2 linked regions of the Pseudoduganella dura genome follow. The protein of the gene in region 1 binds, or shares a complex with, the protein of each later gene. Links are inferred from orthologs where the notes say so. Each region holds a gene or a part of one and is shown in the gene's direction. Other genes may lie near its edges.

Region 1 (7,292 bases):
CGGAGTCGAACGCGTTGGCGGTCAGCCGCGCCAGCGTGGTCTTGCCCACGCCCGGCGGGCCCCACAGGATCATCGAATGCGGCTTGCCGGCCTGGAACGCCAGGCGCAGCGGCTTGCCTTCGCCCAGCAGGTGGCCCTGGCCGATCACTTCGTCCAGCGTCTTCGGGCGCAACGCCTCGGCCAGCGGTTGCCGGGGCTCGGTGGAGAAGAGATCGGCCATCGGTTCTATCGCCTGGTTTATTGCTTCACGACGTCGGCGCCCTTCGGCACATCGAACCGGAACGCGGTCGTGCCCAGCGGCGGGTTCTTTTCGAACTTGCGGAACGCCAGCGTGGACACCTGTCCAAAATTATCCTTCAGCTCCATCGCTTCCGGCTGGCCGTTCTTCAGGCCGATCGAGATCAGCTCGAAGCTGGTGTCCTTCGCCTTCGGCACGGCCTTCAGCCATTCCAGGCCGTCGCGCGTGCCCGCCTCGGACAGCGTGAAGTTCTTTTCCAGGTCGTTGGAGCCGAACAGGATCGCGGCCGGCGAAGAGCCCAGCGCGTCGCCCAGCTTCTTTACCGTGACCTGGTTCAGGTCCTTGTCGTAGATGTACAGCTGGTCGCCGTCGGCCTGCAGCACCTGTTCATACGGCTTCTGGTAAGTCCAGATGAACTTGCCGGGGCGCGCGAACACGAACGTGCCCGTCGACGGCGCGGAGGTCTTCTTCGCGCCGTCGACGTTCTTCGTCAACGTCTGCGTGAATTCGCCCCGGGCCGACTTGGTCGAGCCGACGAAGGTCTTGAACTGGTCCAGCGCCGCGGCATGCGCCGCGCCCGCGAACGACACCGCGAAAGCCAACGAAACGGAAGCGGCAATGATGAAACGATTCATGAGATCAATCCTATTCTGCGGGCGTGGCCGGAACGAGAATGTCCCGGTTGCCATTCGATTGCATCGGCGACACCACGCCGCTGTTTTCCATTTGCTCCAGCAGGCGCGCCGCGCGGTTGTAGCCGATGCGCAGGTGGCGCTGCACCAGCGAGATCGATGCGCGGCGGTTCTTGAGCACCACCTGCACCGCCTGATCGTACATCGGATCGGCTTCGCCGCCGCCCTCGCCCGCCGCGGCACCGTCGCCGCCGCCCCCTTCGCCCTCCAGCGTGCCGCCTTCGAGGATGCCGTCCACGTAGTTCGGTTCGCCCTGCAGCTTCAGGTGCTTGACCACGCGGTGCACTTCCTCGTCGGAGACGAACGCGCCGTGCACGCGCACCGGCAGGCCGGTACCGGGCGGCATGTACAGCATGTCGCCCATGCCCAGCAGCGCCTCGGCGCCCATCTGGTCGAGAATCGTGCGCGAGTCGATCTTGGAGGACACCTGGAACGCGATCCGGGTCGGGATATTAGCCTTGATCAGGCCGGTAATCACATCCACAGATGGGCGCTGCGTCGCCAGAATCAAGTGCAGGCCGGCCGCGCGCGCCTTTTGCGCGATACGGGCAATCAGCTCTTCCACCTTCTTGCCCACCACCATCATCAGGTCTGCCAGCTCGTCGATGATGATGACGATCGTCGGCAGCTTTTCCAGCGGCTCCGGCGAATCCGGCGTCAGCGAGAACGGATTCGGAATGTGCTCCTCGCGCTTTTGCGCCTCGGCGATCTTGGCGTTGTAGCCGGCCAGGTTACGCACGCCCAGCTTCGACATCAGCTTGTAGCGCCGCTCCATCTCGTTGACGGCCCAGTTCAGCGCATGGCCGGCCTGGCGCATGTCGGTCACCACCGGCGCCAGCAGGTGCGGGATGCCTTCGTAGACGGACATCTCCAGCATCTTCGGGTCGATCAGGATCATGCGCACATCGTGCGGATCGGACTTGTACAGCAGCGACAGGATCGTGGCGTTGATGCCCACCGATTTACCCGAGCCGGTAGTACCCGCCACCAGCAGGTGCGGCATCTTCGCCAGGTCGGCCACGACCGGCTTGCCGGCGATGTCCTTGCCCAGCGCCACGGTCAGCGACGAGGCGCTGTCGTTGTACACCTTCGAACCGAGGATCTCGGTCAGGCGCACGATCTGGCGCTTCATGTTCGGCAGCTCGAGCGCCATGTAGTTCTTGCCGGGGATCGTTTCGACCACGCGGATCGAGGTCAGCGACAGCGAACGCGCCAGGTCGCGGGCCAGGTTGACGATCTGGCTGCCCTTCACGCCGGTGGCCGGTTCGATCTCGTAGCGCGTGACGACCGGGCCCGGATAGGCGGCGACGACCTTGGCTTCCACGCCGAAGTCCGACAGCTTCTTCTCGATCAGGCGGCTGGTGAATTCCAGCGTTTCGATGGACACCGTTTCCTGCGCCGGCGGGGCTTCGTCCAGCAGCGCCAGCGGCGGCAGGTCGGTGTTCTCGATATTCTGGAACACCACCGGCTTTTCGCGCGGCAGCTCGGTTTCGGTAAACAGCGACGGCTGCTTTTCCTTCGGCACCCGCTCGACCTTTTCGACCGGCTCGGGCTTCGGCACCACCAGCATCTGGGGTTCCACCTTCAGCGGCAGGATCTCCGGATGCTTCTCCACGTGCTTCTCGCGTTCCTTGACGACGACTTCCTCGCGCTTCACGGTGGCCGCGGCGCCCTGGCGGCGATCCTCGCGGTCCTCGTAGCGCATGATGACCCAGTCGATGGCCGTTTCGATGGCCCCGCCGATGCGCTCGGCCACCGTCAGCCACGAGACGTGGAAGAACAGCGACGTGCCCATGCCGAACAGAAGCAGCAGGATCAGCGTGGCGCCCGTGAAGCCCAGGCCCACGTGGGCGGCATGGCCGACCAGCTGGCCCAGCACGCCGCCGGGCGCGCGCGGCAGCTGCACGGGCAGCGAATACATGCGCAGGTATTCCAGGCCCATGCTGCCGGTCAGCAGCAGCACGAAGCCGATCAGGCGGATGATGCCTTCGTGGCTGTGCTCCTCGTCTTCTTCCTTTTCCAGCACGAACTTGTTCGTCAGCCGGCGGTAGCCGCGCCACACGAAGCGGACCAGGTAGACGCAGAACCACCAGGCCGAAAAGCCGAAGATATAGAACATCAGGTCGGACAGCCAGGCGCCGCCGCGGCCGCCCAGGTTGACCACGTTCGGCACCAGGCTGGCATGCGACCAGCCCGGATCGCCCTTGTGGTAGCTGGCCAGGATCAATACGAAATACAGGCAAGCGACGGCCAGCGCGAACCAGCGCGCCTCCGACAGCAGGCGCACGAGCCGGTTCGGCAACGGTTGTCTTTCGGTTGCCGTGCGCCGGTAAGAATTGCTCGTCTGTTGCGTGGTTTTACTCATGACTACAACTGTGGTGGATTTTGTCGCAAACGTGTTGCGCTAAGGTAATTATTTCTATTGCGCTTATTTTAAGGCATCCGGGCCTATTCCGGCCTCTCAATTCAAGAATGCGGGGGTTCGCTTATAATCTGACTTTGCTTGACCGAACCGCTTGTGCGTTCCGGCGATGCCTCCATATAGGCTCGAACTCCCATTTTCGGTTTTATTTCCCCAATTCGCAGAGAAGCTTCCATGACCACTACCAAACACGCCCGCGTCCTGATCCTTGGCTCCGGTCCCGCCGGCTACAGCGCCGCGGTCTATGCCGCGCGTGCCAACCTGAAGCCGATGCTGATCACCGGCGTCGAACAGGGCGGCCAATTGATGACGACGACGGACGTGGAAAACTGGCCCGGCGATCCGCTGGGGGTGCAGGGTCCGGAGCTGATGCAGCGCCTGCTGCAGCACGCCGAGCGTTTCAATACCGAGATCGTGTTCGACCATATCCATACGACCAGGCTCGATGAAAAACCGATCCGCCTGGTCGGCGATGCCGGCGAATATACCTGCGACGCCCTGATCATCGCCACCGGCGCCTCCGCCCAGTACCTGGGCCTGCCGTCCGAGGAAGCGTTCATGGGCCGCGGCGTATCGGCCTGCGCCACCTGCGACGGCTTCTTCTACCGCGGCCAGGAAGTGGCCGTGATCGGCGGCGGCAACACGGCCGTCGAAGAGGCCCTGTACCTGTCCAACATCGCCACCAAGGTCACGCTGATCCATCGCCGCGACAAGTTCCGCGCCGAGCCGATCCTGATCGACCGCCTGATGGCCAAGGTTGCCGAAGGCAAGATCGAGCTGAAGCTGAACAACCAGCTGCACGAAGTGAACGGCGACGACAGCGGCGTGACCGGCCTGACGCTGCTCTCCAACGACGGCGAGCAATCGAAAATTTCCGTGCACGGCCTGTTCGTGGCAATCGGCCACAAGCCGAACACCGGCATCTTCGAAGGCCAGCTGGACATGCATAACGGCTATATCAAGACGCGCTCCGGTACCGAAGGCATGGCCACGGCCACGTCGGCGCCGGGCGTGTTCGCCGCCGGCGACGTGCAGGATCATGTGTACCGCCAGGCCATCACCAGCTCCGGCACGGGTTGCATGGCCGCGCTGGATGCGCAGCGTTACCTGGAAGCGCAGGAGTAAAGTCACATGGCGCGCGGATTGAAAAGCTTCGAAGACCTGAAGGTTCTCGGCAAGCAGCTCAAGGAGGGGGCCGCCGAGCGCGCCGCGGCCGAGGCCGAGCGCCTTGCCGAGGAAGCCGCGCGCATCGAGCGCGAAAAGCAGAAAGTGGCCGAGGCCGGCATGTTCCGTACCACGATGAAGGGCGTGAACAAGCTGCCGGAGTCGAACCGCTACGTGCCGCAATTGCCCAAGCCCGTCATCGCCCCGCCGCCGGCCCCGAAGCGCAAGCTGACGGCCACCGAGCAAAAGAACGACGATGCGGCCGTGCTGCGCGAATCGCTGTCGGACCTGTTCGGCGTCGAGCACTACATGGAAGAAGAACCGTCGCTGAACTACCTCGCCCCCGGGGTCGGCAGCGACGTGATGAAGCGGCTGCGCAAGAACTACTGGCCGGTGCAGGACGAGCTCGACCTGCACGGCCTGCGCCGCGACGATGCCCGCAACGCCCTCGCCGGCTTCCTGGGCCGCGCCGTGCAGCGCAACCAGCGTTGCGTGTGCGTGATCCACGGTCGCGGCTTCGGCTCGCGCGGCGGCGAACCCGTGCTCAAGTCGATGGTGCACAGCTGGCTGGTGCAGACCGACGGCGTCATCGCCTTCTGCCAGGCGCATGCCGCCGAGGGCGGCGAAGGCGCGCTGATCGTGCTGCTGCGGGCCGCGCTGCGGCCGGAGCGCTGAGGCGGCGATTCCTGCGGGCGTGGTGTCCGGGCATGGTGTCGGACACCGGCTTCATCGGTGTCGGACACCGGTTTTCTCCCGGATGCTTCCAATGAAAACCGGTGTCCGACACCAGAAGGCCGGTGTCCGAAACCAGCGGCTCCACCGGACCTGGTGTCGGACACCGCTTTTAACTCAGCGGCTCCTGCCCTTGCACGGGCCACCGCTTTTCCCCTTGCAGTCTTCCTTTTCTGTTAACCTGTGCCCATCCTCCCCTGATGAGCCCGCATGAAAATCGTCCCGCACGTTTCCCTCGTTACCGTCATCGAAGTGATCGCGATCCTCGTCGGGGCGTTCTCGGGATTCGTGGAGGCGCGGCGCAAGCGGATGGATATCGTGGGGGTCATCATCGTGGCGTTCATCGCCGCGTTCGGCGGCGGCACGCTGCGCGACATCCTGCTCGACAAGCGGCCCCTGTTCTGGGTGCAGCACCAGGAATACACCATCCTGCTGTTCGTGCTGGCGCTGGCGGTGGCGCCGTTCATGAAGCACCTGCGGCACATCGTGTCGGAGCGCCTGATCGTGGTGGCCGATGCGATGGGGCTGGGGCTGTTCGCCGTGGCCGGCGTGTCGCAGGCGCTGGCGGCGCAGATGCCGATCTTCATCGCCGCGATGATGGGCGTGATCACGGGGATCTTCGGCGGCGTGCTGCGCGACATCGTCTGCAACGAGGTGCCGATGGTGTTCAGGGACGGCAAGCCCTACGCGATCTGCGCATTCTTCGGCTGCTGGCTGTACATCCTGCTGCGGCAGGTGAACGTGACAGAAGATATCGCGCTGTGGTCATCCGCCGCAACGATCACGCTGCTGCGGCTGATCACGTGGAAATTCGACCTGCGCGTCGGGAGACCATGAAGCTCGAACCAGTGTCGGACACCATTTCAAGCAAGCTCGAAATGGTGTCCGACACTAAAATCAGACGGCGTCCGGCCCCGTCTCGCCGGTACGTATCCGCACCACCTGCTCCACGTTCTGCACGAAGATCTTGCCGTCGCCGATCTTGCCGGTGCGGGCGGCCTTGATGATGGCGTCGACCACCTGCTCGGCCACGCCGTCGTCCACCACCACTTCCACCTTCACCTTCGGCAGGAAGTCGACCACGTATTCGGCGCCCCGATACAGCTCGGTATGGCCCTTCTGGCGGCCGAAGCCCTTGACTTCGGTGACGGTCAGGCCGGTCACGTTCACCTCGGCCAGCGCTTCGCGCACTTCGTCCAGCTTGAAGGGCTTGATAACGGCGGTAATCTGTTTCATGGCATTCTCCTTATAGAAATTGTTGGGTCAGGCATCCGGCACGGTCTTGAGGTTTTCCAGCCACACCACCGATTCCGAATCGCTCGGTGCGCGCCAGTCGCCCCGCGGCGACAGCGATCCGCCCGAGCCCACCTTGGGCGCGTTCGGCACGCAGCTGCGCTTGAACTGGCTGGTCTGGAAGAAGCGGCGCAGGAAGATGCCGAGATTATGCTTGATGTCCTTGAGGGCATACTGGTTGCGCACCACGTGCGCATCGTCCGGCCAGGCGCCGGTGGAACGGTCCTTCCACGCATGCAGCGCCAGGAAGGCCACCTTGCTTGGCGCGAAGCCGAAGCGCAGCGTGTAATACAGGTTGAAGTCCTGCAGTTCGTAGGGGCCGATCACGCTTTGCGTGCTCTGCGCCGGCGCGGTGTCATTTGCCTTGCCCGGCACCAGCTCGGGGCTGATCTCCGTGTCGACGACATCGATCAGCACCTGCGAATCGGCCTCGCCGAACTGGCGGCTCTCGGCCACCCAGCGCACCAGGTGCGAGATCAGCGTCTTGGGCACGCTGGCGTTCACGTTGTAGTGCGACATATGATCGCCCACGCCGTACGTGCACCAGCCCAGCGCCAGCTCGGACAGGTCGCCGGTGCCCACCACGATGCCGTTGTGGTGATTGGCCAGCCGGAACAGGTGGCTGGTGCGCTCGCCGGCCTGCACGTTCTCGAACGTGACATCGTATTCTTCCCTGCCCTCCGAGTACGGGTGGCCGATATCCTTCAGCATCTGGATGCAGCTCGGGCGGATGTCGATCTCGTGCGCCGTG
Region 2 (7,505 bases), 2.9 Mb from region 1 along the record:
CTATCCGCAGGGCCATTCGCGCGAACACTTGATGCACGAAGCGCGCCAGACCGCGAAGCTGATGGAACAGCCGCTGGTCGAACCCGGCTACAGCAATCCCGCGCGCTGGCAGGCGATCGCCAACACCTACATCACGCTGGGCATGCTGCCGCGCAGCGTGGCGCTGGACGACTTCCTGTACCGCGAGCCCGAGCCGCGGCCACGCTGGCCGCTGCTCGCGACGGGCATGCTGGCGGCCCTGCTGGGCGCCGCCGCGATCTGGCGCGCGCGTGCCGCGCGGCCGCAGCCCCTGCCGGTGCAGGCGGCGCCCGCCGCCGACGCGCCATCGCCGGCCGAGCAAGCGCTGGATGCGGCCTGCGAAGGCATCTGGGAATGGCATCCGCAGAGCGATGAAGTGAAGCTGTCGCCGCGCTTCGGGGAACTGCTCGGCTACGGCGCCGGCGGCCTGGCGCCGCACGACCGCAACGCCTGGCTGCAGCACGTGCACCCGGACGACCGCCTGCAACTGATGCAGGAGATGTCGCGCATCGGCCTCGAACCGGTCGACGATACGCTGCTCGTGCACGAATGCCGGATGCGCTGCCGCGACGGCAGCTACCGCTGGATCGCGGTGCGCGGCCGCGTGACCGCGCGCGCCGGCGCCCACCCCACGCTGGCGGGCGGCACGCTGGGCCCCGTGAACGACCGCGCGCTGGCCGAGCGGGACCGGCTGTCGGCGGTGCTCGAAGCAATGCCCGGCGGAATCCTGGTGGCCGACCGCGGCGGCCGCGTGAAGCAGGTCAACCGCGCGGCCGCCGCCTGCTTCGGCTACCAGCCGGGCGACATGGCCGGCATCTCGATGGAACTGCTGGTGCCGGAAGTGATGCGCAGCGCGCCTGGCCTGCCGCGCGAACTGTTCTCGCGCCCCAACCTGCCGGGCCGCGTGCTGACCGCGCGGCGTGCCGACGGCGGCCACTTCCCCGCCATGGTGCACCTGGCGCCGATCGAACTGGCGGGGATCGAACGCGCGAGCCAGGGCTGGTCGGTGGTCTCGGTGCGCGACATGACCCAGCGCCAGCGCACCGAGCAGGCGCTGCACGCCAGTTCGGAGCGCTACCGGCAGATCGTGCAGACGGCCACCGAAGGGATCTGGATGACCGATGCCGGCGACCGCACGTCGTTCGTCAACCCCACGCTGGCGCGCATGCTGGGCTTCGATCCGGACGACATGCTGGGCCGCCCGATGAGCGATTTCATGGACGAGGAAAGCACGGCCCAGCTGGTGCGGCAGAACCAGCGCCGCCGCCCCGGCGAAGCCGAACAGGGCGATGCGCGCTTCTACCGCAAGGATGGCTCGTCGATGTGGGGGCTGGTGTCGACCACGCAGATCCACGACGACAACGGCGTGTATGCCGGCACGCTGGCGATGATCACCGACATCACCGACCGGCGCCTGGCCGAGGTGGCGCTGCGCAATTCAAGCCAGCGCATGGCCTCGGTGTTCAACGCCGTGACCAACGGCCTGGTGGTGCTGAACAGCGAGGGCGTGATTCTCGAATGCAATGCGGCCACGGCCCGCATGCTGGGGCCGGCCGCCGCCAGCGGCGCGCGGCTGTGGCCCGGCGTGCACGAGGACGGCAGGCCGTTCGATGCCGACGAACACCCGGTGCAGCGCGCCCTCGCCAGCGGCCGCTCGGTGCGCGGCGTGGTGATGGGGGTAACGGGAGATTCGGGCGGCATCTGCTGGCTGTCGGTGAACGCCGAACCGATGCGCGACGAACTGGGGGCCGCCACGATGGTGGTGGCGAGCCTGACCGACATCACCGAGCGCAAGAACAGCGCCGATGCGCTGCGGCGCGGCGAGCAGCGGCTGCAGGAAATCATCAAGATGATGCCGATCGGCCTGTTCCTGAAAGGTCCGGACGGCCGCCTGCTGCTGATGAATCCCGCCTGCGAGCGGCAGTTCGGCTACACGATGGCCGACCTGCACAACGGCAGCTACGCGCACCTGCATGCGCCGAAGGAGGTGGTGGAGTTCGCCCGGCGCGACCGCGAAGCCTTCGCCCGCGGCGAGCAGGTCGACTACGAGGAAACGCTGTTCAACCCGGCGCTGCGCCAGCACCTCGCGCTGCGCACATTCAAGAAACCCGTGTTCGACGAGCATGGCGAACCCGTGTACCTGATCTGCATGTCGATCGACATCACCGAAAGCAAGCGGGTGGAGCAGGCGCTGCGCGAGCTCAACGAGCATCTCGAGGAACGCGTGGCGCAACGCACCGAGCAGCTCGACCAGGCCAAGCAGGTCGCCGAAGAGGCCAGCCAGGCCAAGGGCCAGTTCCTGGCCAACATGAGCCACGAGATCCGCACGCCGATGAACGGCGTGATCGGCATGGCGCACCTGGCGCTGAAGACCGATCTCGATCCGCGCCAGCGCGATTACCTGGAAAAGATCCGCTTCGCCGGCGAGCACCTGCTGGGCATCATCGACGACATCCTGGACATCTCGAAGATCGAGGCCGGCAAGCTGGACATCGAACAGGTCGAGTTCCCGCTGTCGCAGGTCATCGAAACGCTGACCACCGTGGTGGCGCCGAAGGTCGCGGCCCGGGAGCTGCGGCTCGACATCGACATCGATCCGGAAGTGCCGCCGGTGCTGCGCGGCGACCCGCTGCGGCTGGGCCAGGTGCTGATCAACTACGTCAACAACGCGATCAAGTTCAGCGAGCACGGCACGATCGGCCTGCGGGTGCGCTGCATAGCGGGCGGCGACACCGACTGCCTGCTGCGCTTCGATGTCAGCGACGAAGGCATCGGCATGACGGAACAGGAGATGGGCAGGCTGTTCCAGTCGTTCGAGCAGGCCGACGCGTCGACCACGCGCGCCTACGGCGGCACCGGCCTGGGGCTGGCGATCTGCAAGCAGCTGGCCCAGCTGATGGGCGGCGACGTGGGTGTGTCGAGCGCGCCCGGTGCCGGCAGCACGTTCTGGTTCACGGCGCGCCTCGGCATCGGCGGAACCGGAGCGGCCGCCGGCGCGCTGCCGTCATCGGCCGCCGAGCCGGCGACGCCGAAGGACGCGCTGCAGGGTGCCCATCTCCTGCTGGTGGAGGACAACGCCTTCAACCAGCAGATCGGCATGGAAATGCTGGAGGAGGCGGGCGCCGCGGTGCGGCTGGCCGGCAACGGCGCCGAGGCGCTGGCGCTGCTGGAAGAAGCCAGCTTCGACTGCGTGCTGATGGACGTGCAGATGCCGGTGATGGATGGGCTGGAAACCACGCGCCGCATCCGCGCCGATGCGCGCCTGGCCGGCCTGCGCGTGCTGGCGATGACGGCCACCGCCACCAGCGAGGAACGCGAACGCTGCATGGAAGCCGGCATGGATGACTTCATCGCCAAGCCGATCCAGCCGGCGCTGCTGGCCCGCAAGATCGCGGCCTGGCTGCCCGAGCGCCGCGTGAAGGAACATCGCCGCGATGGCGGCAAGGACGGCGGCAAGGGTGGAGGGGAGCGCGGCGCCGGCAATGAAGGCGCCGTGCCGTACCGGCCCCATGCGACACTGGTGGGCGATCCGGCCGTCATCGACCTGTCCGTGCTGGCCCAGGTGCTGGGCTACCAGCCGGACAAGATCCGCAGCTTCGCGCTGAAGTTCCTGCAATCGGCCGAGAACGGGCTGGCGGAGCTCGACGAGGCGCTGGCGGCCGGCGATATCGAGCGGGTCCGCGAACTGGGCCACCGGCTCAAGGCGGCCGCCCGCACGGTGGGTGCGCTCGGCATGGGCGAACTGTGCGAGCGGATGGAGCGGCTGCCGTCTTCCGGTCCGGCGGGGGAACAGGGTGCGTGGGCGCTGGTCGGGCAGTTCCGCCCCCTGCTGGCGCAGATCCGGGAACACATCTTGAACCACACGACTCTTGGCGAACTGAAATGAACCACGCATTGCGCATCCTGCTGCTGGACGACGACGCCTTCATGCTGGACCTGCTGCAGGACATGATCGCCGGCCTGGGCTATTCCCACGTACACGCCGACAGCGACGCCCGCAGTGCGCTGCGCGCACTGCCCGGGTTCCGGCCGGACGTGCTGGTGTGCGATCTGTCGATGCCGGAGATGGATGGCATCGAATTCCTGCGCGCCGTGGCCGAAGGCGGCTTCGATGGCGACGTGATCCTGCTGTCCGGCATGGACAGCGGCATCCTGCGCGCCGCCGAAACGCTGGCGACGGCGCAGGGATTGACCATCCTGGGGGCGCGCAACAAGCCGCTCACGAGTGCCGCGCTGGGCGACCTGCTGGCACTCGCCCGCGGCAGGGCGACGCCGGTACACGGCGACGGAAAATAGGTTATTATTTGATCCATCCCCGCCTGATTCCCCGATGCAAGTCTCATTATTTGAGTCGTAGTTGATATAGTGGCTTGACATTGAATTCGTGCGCACGGTCTCCATCTCCTCGTAGAGGACTGGCAGGCAACGGACGCCAGGCGAACTTAATCTGATCCCGAAAGGGGAAAACAACATGAGCGAAAACATCAAACACATCACCGACGCGTCGTTCGAAGCCGACGTGCTGAAATCCGACCGTCCTGTGCTGGTGGACTTCTGGGCCGAGTGGTGCGGTCCGTGCAAGAGCATTGCCCCGATCCTGGAAGAAGTCGCCAAGGAATATGACGGCAAGCTGACGATCGCCAAGCTGGACGTGGACTCGAACCAGACCGTGCCGGGCAAGTTCGGCATTCGCGGCATCCCGACGCTGATCCTGTTCAAGAACGGCGTGCCGGCTGCTCAAAAAGTGGGCGCCATGGCAAAAGGCCAACTCACCTCTTTCATCGACAGCAATATTTGAGTAATATAGGTGGTGCTGCGCCCGCAGCACCACCTGCCTGGCCGGGACCGAGGCATCCGCCCCCCGAGAAACATAGAGCCCACGCAGTTCCCTCCCCTACCTTACTTTCCCGTCACGGGACACTCAAACACCTATGCATCTATCTGAATTAAAGGCCTTGCACGTTTCGGCGTTGCTGGAAATGGCCATCAGTCTGGATATCGACAATGCGGCCCGCCTGCGCAAGCAGGAGCTCATGTTCGCTATCCTGAAGAAGCGCGCCAAGTCCGGCGAGCAGATCTTCGGCGATGGCGCCCTGGAAGTACTGCCGGACGGCTTCGGCTTCCTGCGCTCGCCGGACGCCAGCTACATGGCGTCCACGGACGACATCTATATCTCGCCGTCGCAAATCCGGCGCTTCAACCTGCATACGGGCGACTCGATCGAAGGCGAAGTGCGCACGCCGAAAGACGGCGAGCGTTACTTTGCACTGGTCAAGGTGGACAAGGTCAACGGCGAATCGCCGGAAGCCTCGAAACACCGCATCCTGTTTGAGAACCTGACGCCGCTGCACCCGAACGAGCCGCTGCGCCTGGAACGCGAGATGAACGGCGCCGAGAACATCACCGGCCGTATCGTCGACCTGATCGCGCCGATCGGCAAGGGCCAGCGCGGCCTGCTGGTGGCGTCGCCGAAGTCCGGCAAATCCGTGATGCTGCAACACATCGCGCACGCCATCACGGCCAACCACCCGGACGTGACGCTGATCGTGCTGCTGATCGACGAGCGCCCGGAAGAAGTGACGGAAATGCAGCGCTCGGTGCGCGGCGAAGTCGTTGCCTCCACGTTCGACGAGCCGGCCACCCGCCACGTGCAGGTTGCCGAGATGGTCATGGAAAAGGCCAAGCGCCTGGTCGAGATGAAGAAGGATGTGGTCATCCTGCTGGACTCGATCACCCGCCTGGCCCGCGCCTACAACACCGTGATCCCGGCTTCGGGCAAGGTGCTGACCGGCGGCGTGGACGCCAACGCGCTGCAGCGCCCGAAACGCTTCTTCGGCGCCGCCCGCAATATCGAGGAAGGCGGCTCGCTGACGATCATCGCCACCGCGCTGATCGAAACCGGTTCGCGCATGGACGACGTGATCTACGAGGAATTCAAGGGCACCGGCAACATGGAAGTGCACCTGGAGCGCCGCCTGGCCGAAAAACGCGTCTATCCGGCAATCAACCTGAACAAATCGGGTACGCGCCGCGAAGAACTGCTGATCAAGCCGAACGAGCTGCAGAAGATCTGGATCCTGCGCAAGCTGCTGTACTCGATGGACGAGATCGAAGCGATGGAGTTCATCCTCGACAAGATGCGCGCCACGAAGACCAATACCGAGTTCTTCGACATGATGCGGCGCGGCGGCTAAAGCAAGGACAAGTGGCGCGCAAGGAACCTGGCCCTGCAGGGCCAGGCCGTTCCGCAGGCGCGGAGCAGTGCTCCACGAAACCCCTGCTGCACCGCGGCGGCTAACCTTCGCCGGGAACAGCTGAGCAGCCGGTGTCAGACACCATTTATCCGCAAGGATAAATGGTGTCTGACACCGGTTTTTTTCGCCCCGTCGCCAATGCAAGCGGTAACCCGCGACCAGGCCTGGGGTCAGATCCCCAACACCGCTGGAGGCCGAGTTCGCTGCCACGGTGACGGGGGGTCTGCCCCCGGTTCCTGCAGTTGGGCTGAAAATCCAAAAAGTAGGGACGGACCCTGTTTTCCAGGAAATTTCTTGGAAAACAGGGTCCATCCCTATTATTTTGGCCGGCGTTTTGGAGTATAATCCCCGGCTGTTTTTAACCCCGGCAAGTGGGCGGCAATCGGGTCAGGAAGCTGTTGGACCGACGAAGTGCTGTTTGGCTACCAAACTTTATAGAGAAACATCATGAGAAACGATATCCATCCAGATTACCGCGAAGTTGTGTTCCACGACCTGTCGTGCGACTTCAAGTTCGTGACCCGTTCCACGATCAACACCCGCGACAAGATCACCCTCGACGGTAAAGAATACCCGCTGGTCAAGATCGAAGTCTCGTCGGAATCGCACCCGTTCTTCACGGGCCAGCACAAGATCGTCGACACCGCCGGTCGCGTGGAAAAGTTCCGCCAGAAGTTCGGCAAAGTCGGTTCCAAGACCGCCGTATCGCAAGGCTAATCGCCTCGCGCACGAAAAAAGGCAGCCGCGGCTGCCTTTTTTTATTGTTATCACCGATACTCCTGTTTCCACCGTCAGCACGACCGATTGAATGAAGCCAGTCCGCCTTCCCGCCTCCGCCGTCCTTGCCCTGCCCCGCTGGGCGCTGTTTGCCCTGGCCATGCTGTACATCCTGCCGGGCGTCATCGGACGCGAACCGTGGAAGAACGACGATGCCGCCAGCTTCGGCATCATGTGGACGATGGCGCACGGCACCTGGCACGACTGGCTGTGGCCGAACATCGCCGGCATGCCGACGCCCGAGGAAGGCCCGCTGATGTTCTGGCTGGGCGCGCTGTGCATCAAGCTGTTCGGCGGCCTGTTCGGCGATGTGCTGGCCGCCCGCATCGCCACCATCGGCGTGTTCCTGCTGGGCGCGCTGTCGCTGTGGTACGCCACCTTCAACCTGGGCCGGCGGCCCGAGGCGCAGCCGCTGCGCCTGGCCTTCGGCGGCCAGCCCGAGCCGGACGACTTCGG

The links.
Region 2: the proteins of trxB (region 1) and trxA are in contact, whole or in part, in a crystal structure (PDB 1F6M), measured with the Escherichia coli proteins. The link is inferred for Pseudoduganella dura from one-to-one orthologs.

Annotation. Positions count from the first base shown.
Region 1 is NZ_WNWM01000002.1:994,813-1,002,104, forward strand. Bases 2,732-5,501 are described here. They hold trxB (thioredoxin-disulfide reductase), read left to right. Parts: upstream 2,732-3,526; coding sequence 3,527-4,477; downstream 4,478-5,501. Other genes in these bases: GJV26_RS04515 (DNA translocase FtsK), read right to left, coding at 2,732-3,295; GJV26_RS04525 (Smr/MutS family protein), read left to right, coding at 4,484-5,191; GJV26_RS04530 (trimeric intracellular cation channel family protein), read left to right, coding at 5,459-5,501. Outside these bases: GJV26_RS04505 (replication-associated recombination protein A), read right to left, coding at 1-220; outer membrane lipoprotein chaperone LolA, read right to left, coding at 238-873; more of GJV26_RS04515, read right to left, coding at 884-2,731; more of GJV26_RS04530, read left to right, coding at 5,502-6,085; GJV26_RS04535 (P-II family nitrogen regulator), read right to left, coding at 6,146-6,484; GJV26_RS04540 (NAD(+) synthase), read right to left, coding at 6,512-7,292.
Region 2 is NZ_WNWM01000002.1:3,885,528-3,893,032, reverse strand. The notes cover bases 3,170-6,152. They hold trxA (thioredoxin TrxA), read left to right. Parts: upstream 3,170-4,489; coding sequence 4,490-4,816; downstream 4,817-6,152. Other genes in these bases: rho (transcription termination factor Rho), read left to right, coding at 4,950-6,152; GJV26_RS17070 (response regulator), read left to right, coding at 3,901-4,314; GJV26_RS17075 (PAS domain S-box protein), read left to right, coding at 3,170-3,904. Also shown: more of GJV26_RS17075, read left to right, coding at 1-3,169; more of rho, read left to right, coding at 6,153-6,212; GJV26_RS17055 (type B 50S ribosomal protein L31), read left to right, coding at 6,720-6,989; GJV26_RS17050 (ArnT family glycosyltransferase), read left to right, coding at 7,081-7,505. UniProt on the Escherichia coli protein: Participates in various redox reactions through the reversible oxidation of its active center dithiol to a disulfide and catalyzes dithiol-disulfide exchange reactions.